3 regions of the Methylobacterium flocculans genome follow, and region 2 is predicted to be linked to each of the others. Evidence: predicted binding sites of a transcription regulator. Region 2 holds the regulator's gene; each other region holds the start of a gene.
What was found. The regulator PhoB, encoded in region 2, activates phosphate uptake and scavenging genes when phosphate is short. The targets are predictions, from matches to a motif close to TGTCATNNANCTGTCAT.
Positions count from the first base shown of each region.

Region 1 (5,047 bases), 2.8 Mb from region 2:
GAAAACCTCGGCATGAAGTCCTCGATCAAGATCATCGCCGGCAACGCCAGCCGCCCCCTGGCCGAAGCCATCGCGGCCTACCTCGAATTGCCGCTGGCCAAATGCATGGTCCGGCGCTTCGCCGACATGGAAATTTTCGTCGAGTTGCAGGAGAACGTGCGCGGCGAGGACGTCTTCATCGTCCAGTCGACCTCCTTCCCGGCCAACGATCACCTGATGGAACTGCTCATCATGATCGACGCGGCGCGGCGCTCCTCGGCGCGGCGCATCACCGCCGTGATCCCGTATTTCGGCTATGCTCGCCAGGACCGGCGCACTTCCGGCCGCACGCCGATCTCGGCCAAGCTGGTGGCCAACCTCATCACCGAGGCGGGCGCCGACCGCGTCATGACCCTCGACCTGCATGCCGGGCAGATCCAGGGCTTCTTCGACATCCCGACCGACAACCTCTTCGCCGCCCCCGTGATGGTGCGCGACATCAAGGAACGGCTCGACCCCAAGGACTGGATGGTGGTCTCCCCGGACGTCGGCGGCGTGGTGCGCGCCCGCGCCATCGCCAAGCGCATCGACGCCACGCTCGCCATCGTGGACAAGCGCCGCGAGCGCCCCGGCGAGTCGGAGGTGATGAACATCATCGGCGAAGTCGAGGGCCGCTCCTGCATCCTCGTCGACGACATCGTGGATTCCGGCGGCACCCTGGTGAACGCGGCCGAAGCCCTGCTCAACGCCGGCGCCAAGGACGTCTCGGCCTACATCACGCACGGGGTGCTCTCCGGCGGGGCGGTCTCGCGCATCGCCGCCTCCCGGATGAAGGAACTGGTCATCACCGATTCCATCCAGCCGACCCAGGCCGTCAAGCTCGCCCGCAACATCCGGGTCGCCACCATCGCGCCGCTGCTCGGCGAGGCGATTGGCCGGACCGCGACGGAATCGAGCGTCTCCAGCCTCTTCGCCTGAGGCGCGGCCCGGGGTCTCTCCCGGGCCGGCGACGCGATCCCGCGCCGACGCGGGCGGATCGCAATTGCGCAGACCCCATCGGAACCTGTATAGACGGCGCTTCCCTATTGCAGCGTTGAGACGGGATGCTGCCGGCCCCTCTTCAGGCCGGAGCGAGCGACGCCCTGTCGGCGGCGCCCCGGACCCGTCCCGCACGTACCTGTTGGAGTTACCCGATGTCGCAAGGCCCGCTGATGCCGAAAGCCACCGCCGTGTGGCTGGTGGAGAACACCTCGCTGGCCTTCGAGCAGATCGCCGATTTCTGCAAGCTGCACCCCCTCGAAGTGAAGGGCATCGCCGACGGCGAGGTCGCCGCCGGTATCAAGGGGCTCGACCCGATCACCACGGGCCAGCTCACCCGTGACGAGATCGAGAAGGCGCAGAAGAGCCCGGCCTACAAGCTCAAGGTCGCGGTTTCCAAGGTGAAGCTGCCCGAGGTCAAGCGCACCACCAAGGGTCCGCGCTACACCCCCCTCTCGCGCCGCCAGGACCGACCGAACGCCATTCTCTGGCTGCTGCGCAACCATCCCGAGCTGAAGGACGCGCAGATCATCCGGCTGGTCGGCACCACCAAGTCGACGATCCAGCAGATCCGCGAGCGCACCCACTGGAACTCGGGCTCGCTCCAGCCGATGGATCCGGTGACGCTCGGCCTGTGCACGCAGATCGACCTCGACTTCGAGGTCCAGCGCTCGGCCAAGGACCGCCCGGCCAACATGCCGGTGGATGGCGGCGCGACGCTCCTGCCCACCGAGGTCTCGACGGCCACGGACTACACGGAGGCCGACGAGCACCACCGCAGCGCCCGCGACGAGCGGCTCAACGCCGATTCGGTGTTCGCCAAGCTCAAGGGCATGCGCAGCACCAAGGACCACGACGAGGACTGACGGTCCTCGGCACGGACGACCTCGCCATCGAGCCCCGCGGCCCCGCAGGCAGCGGGGCTTTCGCGTTCAGGCCACCCGATCCCCGCCGGATCGCGGATCGGGGCCGTGCACACGAAACCGTGTTCGCTTCCCGCGTTCAAAATGTTTCTCTTTGTCTCCGCAGTCATCCGGCCGTCGCACGCTTGCGAATAACTCCACGGAACTCGGCATCCGGCGGCGAACCCGACCGGCATCCGCGCTGTGGGAGAGGGAAGCGTCGACATGGCCAATGCGGGCTCCGTCAAGAACGTCATCGTGATGATCGCCGATGGCGCGGGGTACAACACCCTGGAAGCCACCCGGCTCTACCTGAAGGGCCTCGCGGACGGCGATGCGCGCGCGGGCGCCGCCGGCAAGGTGCTGATCGCCGACGGGGCGAGCTTCACCGCCACGGCGCAGTCGGTCTATCCCCTCGACAACCGCACGACCCCCGTGCCCGGCGAAACCGGGCTCGCCCAGAACCCGGCCGTGGTCTACGACCCGGCCAAGAACTACGACTTCACCCCCGTCTCGGGCCTCGATCCGAACGGCCAGCCCCGCGCCTTCGCGGGCTACGAGTGGAACCGCAGCACCTATCCGGATTCGGGCAACACCGCCTCGTCCATCGCCACGGGCGACAAGACCTACAACAACGCCATCGACGTGGACGGCAACGGCGCGGAACTGTTCTCGATCGCCGAGCTCGCCAAGCAGCAGGGCAAGGCCACCGGCGTCGTCACCACGGTGCAGTTCAGCGACGCGACCCCCTCGGCGACGGGCGGCGCGCACAACATCGCGCGCTCCAACGCCAACCAGATCGCCCAGGAGATGTTCGGGGCCGGCACCCTCGACGTGATCGCCGGCACCGGCAATCCGGATTATGACGACAACGGCCGCCTCCGGACCACTGCCGACTACACCTGGATCGGCGCCGACCTCTGGAACGGCCTCAAGGCCGACAGCTACCAGTCGCAGGACGGCGCGACCTGGAACCTGCTTCAGGACCGCGCCGCGATCCAGGCGGCGGCCACCGGCGCCCCGACCTCCGAGCGCCTCGCGATGATCTCGAAGGCCTTCACCAGCAACAACTTCAACCGCTCGGGCGCGGCCGCCGCCAACACCACCGAGATCCCGTTCAGCGTGCCGCGGCTCGAATCCTCCGCGACGCTCTCCGAACTGTCGCTGGCCGCGCTCAACAAGCTCAACGCCGATCCTGACGGCCTCTACCTGATGATCGAGGGCGGCGCCGTCGACCGGGCGATGCACGCGAACAATCGCGGCCGGATGATCGAGGAATACATCGACTTCAACAACGCCGTGAAGTCGGTCGTCGACTACATCAACGCGCCCACCAGCAAGGCGACCTTCGAGGACACGCTGCTCATCGTCACGGCCGACCACGACCACCTGTTCTTCGGCCCCGAGGGCGCCACGATCCCCTACCAGGCGGTCCAGCCCGACCGGAACGGCGACGGTGTGCCGGAGGGCCTGTTCTTCTCGACCAATCACTCGAACCAGGTCATCCCGCTCTTCGCCGCCGGCGCGGGTTCGGCCCAGCTGACGCAGCTGGCCGACCAGACCGACGCCTTCACCGACGCCCGGGGCCAGGCCCTCGGCAGCGGCCGCGCCTTCACCGATGAGGCCGAACTCGGCGATTACCTGCTGGCCCAGGCCCGCCTCGGCGCGACGCCGGTGACCACCGGCAACGACAACCTGATCGGCTCGGAGGTGGGCGAGACCCTGGACGGGCTCGCCGGCAACGACGTCATCGACGGTCGCGGCGGCAACGACACCCTGGTCGGCGGCCTCGGCAACGACGTCATGCATGGCGGCCTCGGCGACGATGCCCTCTCGGGCGGCGCGGGCAACGACACCGCCCTGTTCAACGTCAGCACCGACGGTACCGACCGGATCGACCTCGGCGAGGGCAGCGACCGCGTCGAGGTCTCGGCGGCGGCGGCGGGCCAAGTGCGCCTCACCTTCACCTCGGCCGAGGTCGGCAACGGCACGGCCAATGACGGGCTGACCGGCGCGAACCAGGATGGCGGCCTCGCCGTGCGGCTTCAGGCCGAAGGCGCGGGGGACACGCTCACCGGCGCCGTCACCCGCATCGACGACGAGGGCCTCGCCTTCGTGGCGACGACCGATGGCCTCACCTTCGACGTGCGCGACCTCGTCGCGGGAACGCAGCGCGGAGACGGCTTCCGGGTCGTGGCGCTCGGCACCTCGGGCAACGACACCCTCGTACCGCTCAGCGGCCGTGTGGATCAGAGCCACTACGTCAATGCCGGCCAGGGCAACGACACCGTGACGGGCGGCAGCGCCGCGGACTTCCTCGTGGGAGGCGCCGGCAACGACACCCTCAACGGGGCGGGCGGCACGGACAGCTTCATCGGCGGTGCGGGCAACGACCGGATCGTCGGCGGAGACGGGGTGGACCGGGTGATCTTCACCGGGACCGTCGGCTCCGTCGCGCTCGGCCGGGATGCGAACGGATTCGTCACCATCTCCGGGGCCGACGGTACCGATACCCTGATCGGCATCGAGCAGTTCCAGTTCAGCGATCGCATGATCGACACGGCGGACGGCAACCCCCTGGTCGACGACCTGTACTACCTCCTGACCAACCGGGATGTGCTCGCCGCCGGCCAGGATGCGGATGCGCACTACGCCGCCTACGGTGCCGCCGAGGGCCGCGACCCCAACGCCTTCTTCTCCACCAAGGGCTATCTCGGCGTGAACGCCGACGTGGTGAAGTCCGGGGCCGAGGCGCTCACCCAGTACCAGCAGTCCGGCTTCAAGGAGGGCCGCGACCCGGGCGCGCGCTTCGACAACGAGTTCTATCTCGCCCGCCACACGGACGTGCGGGACGCCGGGCTGAACCCGCTGGAGCACTACCTCCAGTACGGCCAGGCCGAAGGCCGCGCCATCTTCGACGCGGTCGGCAAGGCCGCCGACATCAAGGCCGGGTTCGACGCCGAGTTCTACCTGCTCGCCAATGCCGACGTGCTGCAGGTCGCGCAGAGCACGGGCGCGAGCGACACCTTCGCCTTCGCCCGCCAGCACTTCGACACCGATGGCTGGAAGGAAGGCCGCGATCCGAACGCGGTGTTCGACACCAAGGGGTATCTGGCCGCCTACGGCGA
Region 1 is NZ_CP107532.1:5,174,749-5,179,795, reverse strand. Features, by position in the region: gene OF380_RS24810 (ribose-phosphate pyrophosphokinase) at 13-957, shown strand; gene OF380_RS24805 (DUF1013 domain-containing protein) at 1,173-1,883, shown strand; gene OF380_RS24800 (alkaline phosphatase) at 2,145-5,047, shown strand, end outside.
Region 1: a site for PhoB is predicted at 2,045-2,061, ahead of OF380_RS24800 (alkaline phosphatase). Genes of this name have one in related genera too.

Region 2 (5,047 bases):
TGGTGTTCCAGAAGCCGACGCCCTTCCCGATGTCGATCTACGACAACGTCGCCTTCGGCCTGCGCCTCTACGAGAAGCTGCCCAAGGCCGACCTCGACGTCCGCGTCGAGGAATCCCTGCGCAAGGCCGCCCTCTGGGACGAGGTCAAGGACAAGCTCAAGCAGTCCGGCATGGGCCTGTCCGGCGGTCAGCAGCAGCGCCTCTGCATCGCCCGCACCGTGGCCCAGCGCCCCGAGGTCATCCTGTTCGACGAGCCGACCTCGGCCCTCGACCCGATCTCGACGGGCCGCATCGAGGAGCTGATCGAGCAGTTGCGCTCCGAATTCACGATCGTCATCGTGACGCACAACATGCAGCAGGCCGCGCGCATCTCGCAGTTCACCGCCTTCATGTATCTCGGCGAACTCGTGGAGTTCGGCCCGACCACGCGCATCTTCATGAACCCGGAGAAGCGCCAGACCCAGGACTACATCACCGGCCGGTTCGGCTGATCCACGGCGGCCCGTGGCGGACCTTTCCCCGGTCCGCGCCCGACCCCATCGCCCTGGCGGCCCCCGGACAGGCGGGCCCGATCGCGGAGTGCGACCCCCATGTCCGACCACATCGTCAAGTCCTACGACACGGACCTTGAAAATCTGCGCCGCTCGATCTCCGAGATGGGCGGCATCGCCGAGAAGATGATGGCGGAAGCGAGCCAGGCCCTGGTGCGCCGGGACGCCGTCCTCGCCCAGGCGGTGATCGGCGCCGACGTGCGCCTCGATATCCTCCAGCGCGAGATCGAGGAGCGGGCGATCCTGCTCATCGCCCGGCGCCAGCCCCTGGCGATCGACCTGCGCGAGACGGTCACGGCCATCCGCGTCTCGAACGACATCGAGCGCATCGGCGATCTCGCCAAGAACATCGCCAAGCGCGTGGTGGCGATCGCCGACCAGATCCAGCCGCAGAAGATCGTCATCGGCGTCCAGCACATGAGCGACCTGGTGCAGGAGCAGCTCAAGGACGTGCTCGACGCCTATGCGGGCCGCGACACCAAGGCGGCGCTCGACGTGTGGGAGCGGGACGACGCCATCGACGCGCTCTACAACTCGCTGTTCCGCGAGCTCCTGACCTACATGATGGAGGATCCGCGCAACATCTCGTTCTGCACGCACCTCCTGTTCGTGGCCAAGAACATCGAGCGCATCGGCGACCACACCACCAACATCGCCGAGACGATCCACTACCTCGTCACCGGCGAGAACCTGCTGGCGGAGCGGGAGCGTCCGAAGAACGACGCCTCCAACTACGCGACGGTGGAGATGCCCGGCGCGGTCTGAGGATCGCGCCGCACGGAAAGCACACGGATGAGTACGCGTATCCTGATCGTCGAGGACGAGGAGGCCCTGACCCTCCTCCTCCGCTACAACCTCGAGGCCGAGGGCTTCATCGTCGACTCGGCCGCGCGGGGCGACGAGGCCGACCTGCGCCTGCAGGAGCAGGTGCCCGACCTCGTCCTCCTCGACTGGATGCTGCCGGCCCTCTCCGGCATCGAACTGTGCCGGCGCATCCGGGCGCGGCGCGAGACCGAGCGCCTGCCGGTGATCATGCTCACCGCCCGGGGCGAGGAGGGCGACCGCATCCGGGGCCTCGGCACGGGGGCGGACGACTACATCGTCAAGCCGTTCTCGGTGCCGGAACTGCTCGCCCGCGTGCGCGCGCTGCTGCGCCGGGCGAAGCCCGCGCACGTGGCCAACCTGCTGGTGGCGGGCGACATCGAGCTCGACCGGGTCAGCCACCGCATCCGTCGCGAGGGCCGGGAGATCCATCTCGGACCCACCGAGTTCAAGCTCCTCGAATTCCTGATGCAGAGCCCCGGCCGGGTCTTCTCCCGCGAGCAACTCCTCGACGGGGTCTGGGGCCACGACGTCTACATCGACGAACGCACCGTGGACGTCCATGTGGGCCGCCTGCGCAAGGCGCTGAACCGCCCGCGCCAGAGCGACCCGATCCGCACCGTACGCGGCTCGGGCTACTCCTTCGACGAGATGTTCGAGGGGGAGTAGGCGGCAACATTTCCGGCTGGCGTTGACCCCCGCGGCCGGACCCTGATCCCGCGTGCGCGGAAAAAGTCCGGCATCGGGCCCGTCCGCGTTCAGACGATGCTGCGCACCGTGCCGCCATCGACCCGCAGGGCCGCGCCGCTGGTGGCGCTGGCGGCCGGGCTGCAGACGTAGGCCACCATGCTGGCCACCTCCTCGACGGTGGCGAGCCGCCCGATCAGCGAGGTCGGGCGGTGTTCGGCCACGAAGGCCCGGCCCGCCGCGTCGAGATCGACCTCGCCGCCTCCCGATGCCGGCGCCATGCTCCGCATGAAATCGGCGACGCCCTCCGAGAGGGTCGGCCCGGGCAGGACGCTGTTCACGGTGACGCCGCTGCCCGCGACCGTCTCGGCGAGGCCGCGCGCGACGGCGAGTTGGGCCGTCTTCGTCATGCCGTAATGCACCATCTCCACCGGGATGTTCACGCCCGATTCGCTGGAGATGAAGACCACGCGGCCCCAGCCGCGCTGGACCATGCCGGGCGTATAGGCACGCGACAGGCGCACCCCGCTCATCACGTTGGTCTCGAAGAAGCGGTGCCAATCCTCGTCCGGGATCTCGAAGAAGGGTTTCGGCTCGAAGATGCCCGTGTTGTTCACCAGGATGTCGATGTCCGGCAGGCCCGCGACCACGCGGGCGGTGCCGTCCGGGTTGGCCACGTCGCCCGGCGCGCCGATGAAGCCCGCATGGCCCGTCTCGCGCTTGAGGCGGTCGATGGCGTCGCGGACCCGGTCCTGCGTGCGCCCGTTGATCGCCACGGTGGCGCCCATCTCTGCGAGCGCCCTCGCGATGGCGTAGCCGATGCCGCCCGTGGAGCCGGTGACGAGGGCGCGCCGGCCCGACAGGTCGATGTTCATGGACTCGTCCTCGCGTGGGAATTGCCGGGTCAACGCCCGGCGCGACCGTTGGTGCGATCGGCGGTCATGCCTCCGGCGCAAAGCCTGCGCGCTCCGCCGTCACCCCTCCGGCTGGCGCCGCAGCACGCTCGCCACCGCGCCGAAGGCGGCGAGCCCCACGGCGCACCACAGGGTGGCGGAGACCGGCCCGGCGGGGGGCGCCCCCTGGTGCAGGCCGAAGATCACCGCCACCAGGGCGGCCCCGAAGGACTGGCCGGTGAGGCGGGCGGTCGATTGCATGCCGCTCGCCCCGCCGCTGCGGTCGCGGGGCGCGCTCGTGATGATGACCTTGTTGTTGGGGGATTGGAACAGACCGAAGCCGAGGCCGCACAGGGTCAGGCGCCAGCCGATGTCGAGGTGCGAGGCGCCCTCCGGCAACAGCGCGATGGCGGCGAGCCCCGTGGCCATCAGGGCGAGGCCGAGGCCGCCGAGCAGCCCCGGCGCGTAGCGGTCGGCGAGGCGCCCCGAGATCGGCGCCGTCAGCGCGATGGCGATGGGCCAGGGCGTCATCAGGAAGCCGGTCTGCGTCTCGGAGAGGCGCAGCACGTCCTGGAAATAGAAGGGCAGGGCGACGTAGGCCATCATCTGCGCTCCGAACGCGGCGATGGAGGTCGCCATCGAGAGGGCGAAGGCGGGAATCCGCAGGAGGTCCACGGGCAGGAGCGGGCGGGCGAGACGCGTCTGCGTCCAGACGAAGACCGTGCCGACGGCGAGCGCCGCGCCGATCTCCGCCAGCGCCAGGCCCCGCGTGGCCGGATCGCCGAGGCCGTCGACGCCGATGATGAGGAGGCCGAAGGTCAGGGCGTTGAGGAGCGCGCTGCGGACATCGAAGCGGCCCCCGCTCCGGGGCGTCACCGGCAGGGTGCGCGCGCCGACCGTCAGGGCGATGAGCCCCACGGGCAGGTTGACGAGGAACAGCCAGGGCCAGCTCGCCACGGAGAGGATGCCGGCCGCCACCGTCGGCCCGGCCGCCGAGGCCATCGCCACCACCAGGGCGACGTTGCCGACCCCCCGCCCGATCAGCCGGTGCGGGTAGATGAAGCGCACCAGCGCGATGTTGACGCTCATGACGCCGGCGGCGCCCAGTCCCTGCGCGATCCGCGCGGCCACCAGCCAGTCGAGGGAGGGCGCGACGGCGCAGGCCAGGGACGCCAGCGTGAACAGGACCAGACCCGTGAGGTAGACCCGGCGATAGCCCAGGATGTCCCCGAGCGAGGCCAGCGGCAGCAGGGAGGCGGTCACGGCGATCTGGAAGCTGTTGGTCACGAAGATCGCGGCCGAGGGCTCCACCCCCAGATCCTTGGCCATGACCGGCAGGGCCACGTTGACGATGGCCCCGTCGAGCACCGCCATGGTCATGGCGAGCCCGATCGCCAGCAGCGCCAGCATGCGCTCCCGCACCGGCAATCCGTCCATCGCGGGTGGCGGGACGGGCTTCGGGGAATCGTCGGTCATGCATGGACCCCTGGGACGCCGCCGCGTGTTTCGCAAGGGATGCGGGTCTCGCAGGTGTCCTATGTCACCTCGCGCCCGTCGCCGCGCGCTAAACCCTGCGGACCCTTCTCGCGCGCGCGTCGCGCCTCGTCGCCAGGATCGCCCATGATCGGATCTCGTATGACCGGATTGCCCGCCGCGCTCGTTCGCCTGTCCGTCCTGCTCCTGGCCGCCCAGATGTCGCTCGCGCCCCTCGCCGCCCGCGCGGCGGACGACACCACGCCGCTCGGCATCGGTCTCGAGGGCTTCGCCTACCCGTATCCGGTCCGGTTCCTCGAGCGGACCCGCGACGGCGAGCGCCAGCGGCTCGCCTACATGGACGTGCCGGCGCAGGGGCAGCCCAACGGGCGCAGCGTGCTGCTCCTGCACGGGCGCAACTTTCCGGCGAGCTACTGGCAACCGGTGATCCAGGCGCTCGCGGGCGCCGGATACCGCGTGGTGGCCCCCGACCAGCTCGGCTTCGGCAAGTCGTCGAAGCCCGTGAGCCCGTTCAGCTTCGACACCATGGCGGCCGACACCGTGGCGCTCCTCGACGCCCTCGGCCTGCCCCGCGTCGACGTGGTGGCGCATTCCATGGGC
Region 2 is NZ_CP107532.1:2,366,596-2,371,642, forward strand. Features, by position in the region: gene pstB (phosphate ABC transporter ATP-binding protein PstB) at 1-491, shown strand, start outside; gene phoU (phosphate signaling complex protein PhoU) at 591-1,316, shown strand; gene phoB (phosphate regulon transcriptional regulator PhoB) at 1,344-2,042, shown strand; gene OF380_RS10965 (SDR family NAD(P)-dependent oxidoreductase) at 2,132-2,935, opposite strand; gene OF380_RS10970 (MFS transporter) at 3,035-4,429, opposite strand; gene OF380_RS10975 (alpha/beta fold hydrolase) at 4,574-5,047, shown strand, end outside.

Region 3 (5,047 bases), 230 kb from region 2:
TACATGCGCAGCCTCTACGAAGCCGGCTACGCCGCCGGGCGCACCGGCACGTTCTGGCGCAAGAGCGTCCCGGTGGCTCCCCTCGTGAAGGCGTCCGTCGTCGCCGCGCAGTAAGGGCGCGCGGCGCGAGGGGGCCGGTTGCGCGCCACGCCCCTCGCGCCGCATGGTGCGGTGCGATAAGGTTCGCGCCGCGTCCGGGTCCGTTCGGTGCCCGCGCCCCGGCGAACCCACAGCATGATCCAGATCGAAGACCTCACCTTCAACGCCTGGGGCCGGCGCTTCTTCGACCGCGCCAGCGTCGCCGTGCCGCCGGGCTCCAAGGTCGGGCTGGTGGGCCGCAACGGCGTCGGCAAGTCGACCCTCTTCAAGATCATCCTCGGCGAATTGCAGCCCGATGGCGGCGCCATCCTGCTTCCGAAGACCGCACGGGTCGCCTCCGTCGACCAGGAGCATCCGGCGACGCCGGTCAGCCTCATCGACACGATCCTGGCGGCGGACGTGGAGAGGGAGTCCCTGAACGCCGAACTCGAGACCGCCGCCCCCGAGCGCATGGGCGAGATCTACGCCCGCCTCATCGAGATCGACGCCGACCGTGCGCCGGCGCGGGCGGGCGAGATCCTGGCGGGCCTCGGCTTCTCGGTGGAGGACCTGACCCGGCCGATGGCGGAGTTCTCGGGCGGCTGGCGCATGCGCGTGGCACTCGCCGCCGCGCTCTTCGCCGAGCCCGACATGCTGCTCCTCGACGAGCCGACCAACTACCTCGACCTGGAAGGCGCCCTGTGGCTGGAGGCCCGGCTCAAGCGCTACCCGCATTCGGCCCTGATCATCAGCCACGACCGCGAATTGCTGAACAACTCGGTCGACGCGATCCTGCACGTGGCCGGCGAGAAGCTGGAACTCTATACGGGCGGCTACGACGATTTCGAGAAGCGCCGGGCGGAGAAGGCCCGCCTGCAGGCGTCCACGAAGCAGAAGCAGGAGGCAGAGCGGGCGCATCTCCAGAGCTTCATCGACCGCTTCAAGGCCAAGGCCTCGAAGGCCGCGCAGGCGCAGTCCCGCGTCAAGCGCCTCGCCAAGCTGGAGCCGATCGCCACCACGATCGAGGAGCACGTGGCCCCGTTCCACCTGCCCTCGCCGAAGCGCCCCCTGGCGCCGCCGCTGATGCACCTGACCGACGCCACCATCGCCTACGGCGACGATGCGCCGGTGCTGCGTGACCTCAACCTCACCCTCGACGTGGACGACCGCATCGGGCTGCTCGGCGTCAACGGCGCCGGCAAGTCGACCTTCGCCAAGATGGCGGCGGGCGCGCTGCAGGTGCGGGACGGCCGGATGGTGCGGGAGGGACGGGTCCAGGTCGGCTGGTTCCACCAGCATCAGATCGAGGCGCTGGACCCGAAGGACACGCCGCTCGCCATCATCCGGCGCGAGCGGCCCGATGACAGCGAATCGGCGCGGCGCGCCAAGCTCGCGAGCTTCGGCCTTCCCTTCGACAAGCAGGAGACGACGGTGGATGCGCTCTCGGGCGGCGAGCGGGCACGCCTGCTCCTCAACCTCGTGGCGATGCAGGCACCGCACCTGCTCATCCTCGACGAGCCGACCAACCACCTCGACATCGACAGCCGCAGAGCCCTGCTCGATGCGCTGAACGACTACGGCGGAGCGGTCATCCTCATCACCCACGATCGTTCGCTGATGGAACTCGTGGCCGACCGCCTGTGGCTCGCGGCCGACAACACGGTCAAGCCGTTCTCCGGCGACATGGACGATTACGCGAAATTCGTCCTCGACCGGGCCCGCGCCGGCCAGCGCGCCCCCGGGCAGGGGCGCGAGAAGAAGTCCAAGCGCCGGGCGGCCTGAACCGCCCGGCCGATCGCTCTACTTGCGCAGGATCTTGGTCACGAGACGGCCGAGCGGGGTGCCGGACTCGTAGTTGCGCTCGTCGCGCACGACGGGACGGTCCTCGTTGCCGAGGAGCTTGGTGACGATGCGTCCGATCAGGCTCATGGGATGACCCTCGTTCGTGTGGGGCGCCAAGTGGAGAAATGGCGCAGCTTGACCATCAACACGTCGGGAGCCGGTCGCGTTCCCGGATCCCTGCGGTATCGGGTCCCTGCCGTATCAAGGCTGTCATGAAACGGTGATCTAAGCCCGCCGGACGTTCGGCACGGGGTGGATCACGAGATGGACAGCGCGCAGCGGGCAGCGGAGGTCGAGGCCATCCGCCGGGAGGTCGCGGACGATTTCGACGAGGAACTCGAACTCGAGATGGAGGACGAGCGCCTCGAACGCCTGGCCGACGAACTCGGCCAGCCCGCGCGTCCGGCGGGCCTCGACCGCAAGGTCTATTTCCGCGAACTCTTCCGCCTCCAGCACGAACTGGTGCGGCTCCAGGACTGGGTCCAGGCGCAGAAGCTGCGCGTCGTCGTGATCTTCGAGGGCCGCGATTCGGCGGGCAAGGGCGGCGTCATCAAGCGCATCACCCAGCGCCTCAACCCGCGCGTCTGCCGCGTGGCCGCGCTGCCGGCCCCGAGCGAGCGCGAGCGCACGCAATGGTACTTCCAGCGCTACGTCACGCACCTGCCGGCCGGCGGCGAGATCGTGCTGTTCGACCGCTCCTGGTACAACCGCGCCGGCGTCGAGCGCGTGATGGGCTTCTGCTCGCCCGACGAGGTCGAGGAGTTCTTCCGCTCCGTGCCCGAGTTCGAGCGCATGCTGACCCGCTCCGGGATCATCGTGCTGAAGTACTGGTTCTCGATCACCGACGACGAGCAGGCCTTCCGCTTCAACATGCGCATCCACGATCCGCTGAAGCAGTGGAAGCTCTCGCCGATGGACGTGCAGTCCCGCCGCCGCTGGGAGGACTACACGAAGGCCAAGGAAGACATGCTGGCCCGCACCCACATCCCGGAGGCGCCGTGGTGGGTGGTCGAGGCGGTGGACAAGAAGCGCGCCCGCCTCAACTGCATCAGCCACCTCCTGACGCAGATCCCCTACGGCGACGTCGAGCACCCGCCCGTGCACCTGCCGGACCGCGAGCGCCACGACGACTACACCCGCCATCCCGTGCCGGCCGAGATGTTCGTACCCTCGGTGTTCTGAGCCGCCTTGCCGGGGCTGGCTGCGATGGGCGACATGGGCGGGTTCGATCCGCCCATGCGAGACGCCGGGACCCGATGACCAGCACCGACGAGATCCTGTACGCGGCCGAGGACGGCATCGGCCGCGTCACCCTCAACCGGCCGCAGGCGCGCAACGCGCTGACCTTCGGCATGTACCAGGGGCTGATCGACACCTGCGCGCGCATCGAGGCCGATGCGGATATCAAGGCGCTGATCATCACCGGAGCGGGCGACAGGGCCTTCGCGGCGGGCACGGACATCGCCCAGTTCCGCGGCTTTACCTCCGGGCAGGACGCGATCGACTACGAGCGCTTCATGGACCTGGTGATGGGCGCCCTGGAACGCCTGTCCGTTCCGACCATCGCGGCGATCGCCGGCGCCTGCACCGGCGGCGGCGCGGCCATCGCGGCGGCCTGCGACCTGCGTATCGCCACCCGCGACGCCAGGATCGGCTTTCCCATCGCCCGGACGCTCGGCAATTGCCTGTCGCTGGGCAATCTGCGCCGGCTCTCGAACCTGATCGGCCCGGCGCGGGTCAAGGATATGATCTTCACCGCCCGCCTCATCGGGGCCGAGGAGGCGCTGGCCATCGGCTTCGTCGGCGACGTGGTCGAGGATCCGCAGGCCCTCGCACAGCGTGCCACGGACCTCGCGACCCTGGTGGCGGGCCACGCCCCCCTCACCCTGCGGGCGACGAAGGAGGGGCTCCGCCGCCTCCAGGGCGAGGACGCCGAGGGCGAGACCCGCCCCGGCGACGACCTCATCCGCCTCTGCTACACCAGCGCGGACTTTCGCGAGGGCATGGAGGCGTTCCTGGCCAAGCGCCCGCCCGTGTGGACGGGGCGGTAGCCGCCTGGGGTCGGGACCTGCTGTCGGCACGAACCGAACTCCGATGGCGTCTTCCCATCTCCAGACCTGACGGCTCGACCGGTCAGATGTCCTGCCCCTGATGGATCTCGGGGGCATCGGGGCGGGAAGGACCCGGTCGCGGCGGTCTGACGAAGCGCAGAAGCCGCCCATCGATGGCCGCGAGGCCGCAGCCGACGAGGGCCATACCGAGGTAGTGCCTGGGATCGAGGTGCTCGCCCAGGACGAGGGTGCCCAGCATGATGGCCGAGATCGGGATGAGAAAGGTGACCAGCGAGAGGTTCGTCGCACCAGCCGTCGCCAGGATGCGGAAGTACAGCACGTAAGCCAGCGCGGTGGACAAGACCGCGATCCCGAGCACCGCACCCCAGACGGGCAGGCCCGGCACGGGGAGCGTCCATGGCCGATCCACGATGATCGCCACCGGCAGCAGCAGCAGTGTGGAGGCCGTGACCTGCCCGGCCGCCGTCGCCATCGGCGCCACGCCCATCGCCCTGAAGCGCCGGCCGAACACCCCCGCGACCGCGTAGGACAGCGCCGCGACGAGGACGGCCAGCTGCGCCAGCACGTTCGCGCCCAGCCCCGCGAGCACGACGGGTCCGATCATCACGGCGACGCCGACGAAGCCCACGAGAACGCCCGCAAGCCGGTTCCCGGTCATCCGCTCATCGGCGGTCAGCAGGTGGGCTACGGCAACGGCGAAGAGCGGCGTCGTGGCGTTCAGGATGGCCGCAAGTCCGGAGGCGATCTGTGTTTGCCCCCAGACGATGAGGCAGAAGGGAACCACGTTGTTCAGGAGCCCCATGGCGAGGAATGCCGCCCAGACCCGGACTTCGCGGGGCGGGCGCAATCCTGCGAGGGGCAAGCTCAGGTTCAGGATGAGCGCCGCCAAGCCGACACGCAGAACGACGAGGGTGACGGGAGGCAGCGCCTGAAGGGCGATGCCCGTGAAGAAGAACGATCCACCCCAGAGGATGGAGAGGGCGAGCAGCATCGCCGATTCGGTAGCCGACATGGTGCGATTCACAGGGGCTGGCACGGGGCTGTCCTTTCGGCTT
Region 3 is NZ_CP107532.1:2,136,617-2,141,663, reverse strand. Features, by position in the region: gene OF380_RS09870 (patatin-like phospholipase family protein) at 1-114, shown strand, start outside; gene OF380_RS09865 (ABC-F family ATP-binding cassette domain-containing protein) at 235-1,860, shown strand; gene OF380_RS09860 (TFIIS helical bundle-like domain containing protein) at 1,879-2,007, opposite strand; gene ppk2 (polyphosphate kinase 2) at 2,185-3,102, shown strand; gene OF380_RS09850 (enoyl-CoA hydratase/isomerase family protein) at 3,177-3,971, shown strand; gene OF380_RS09845 (DMT family transporter) at 4,054-5,004, opposite strand.
Region 3: a site for PhoB is predicted at 2,129-2,145, ahead of ppk2 (polyphosphate kinase 2). Genes of this name have one in related genera too.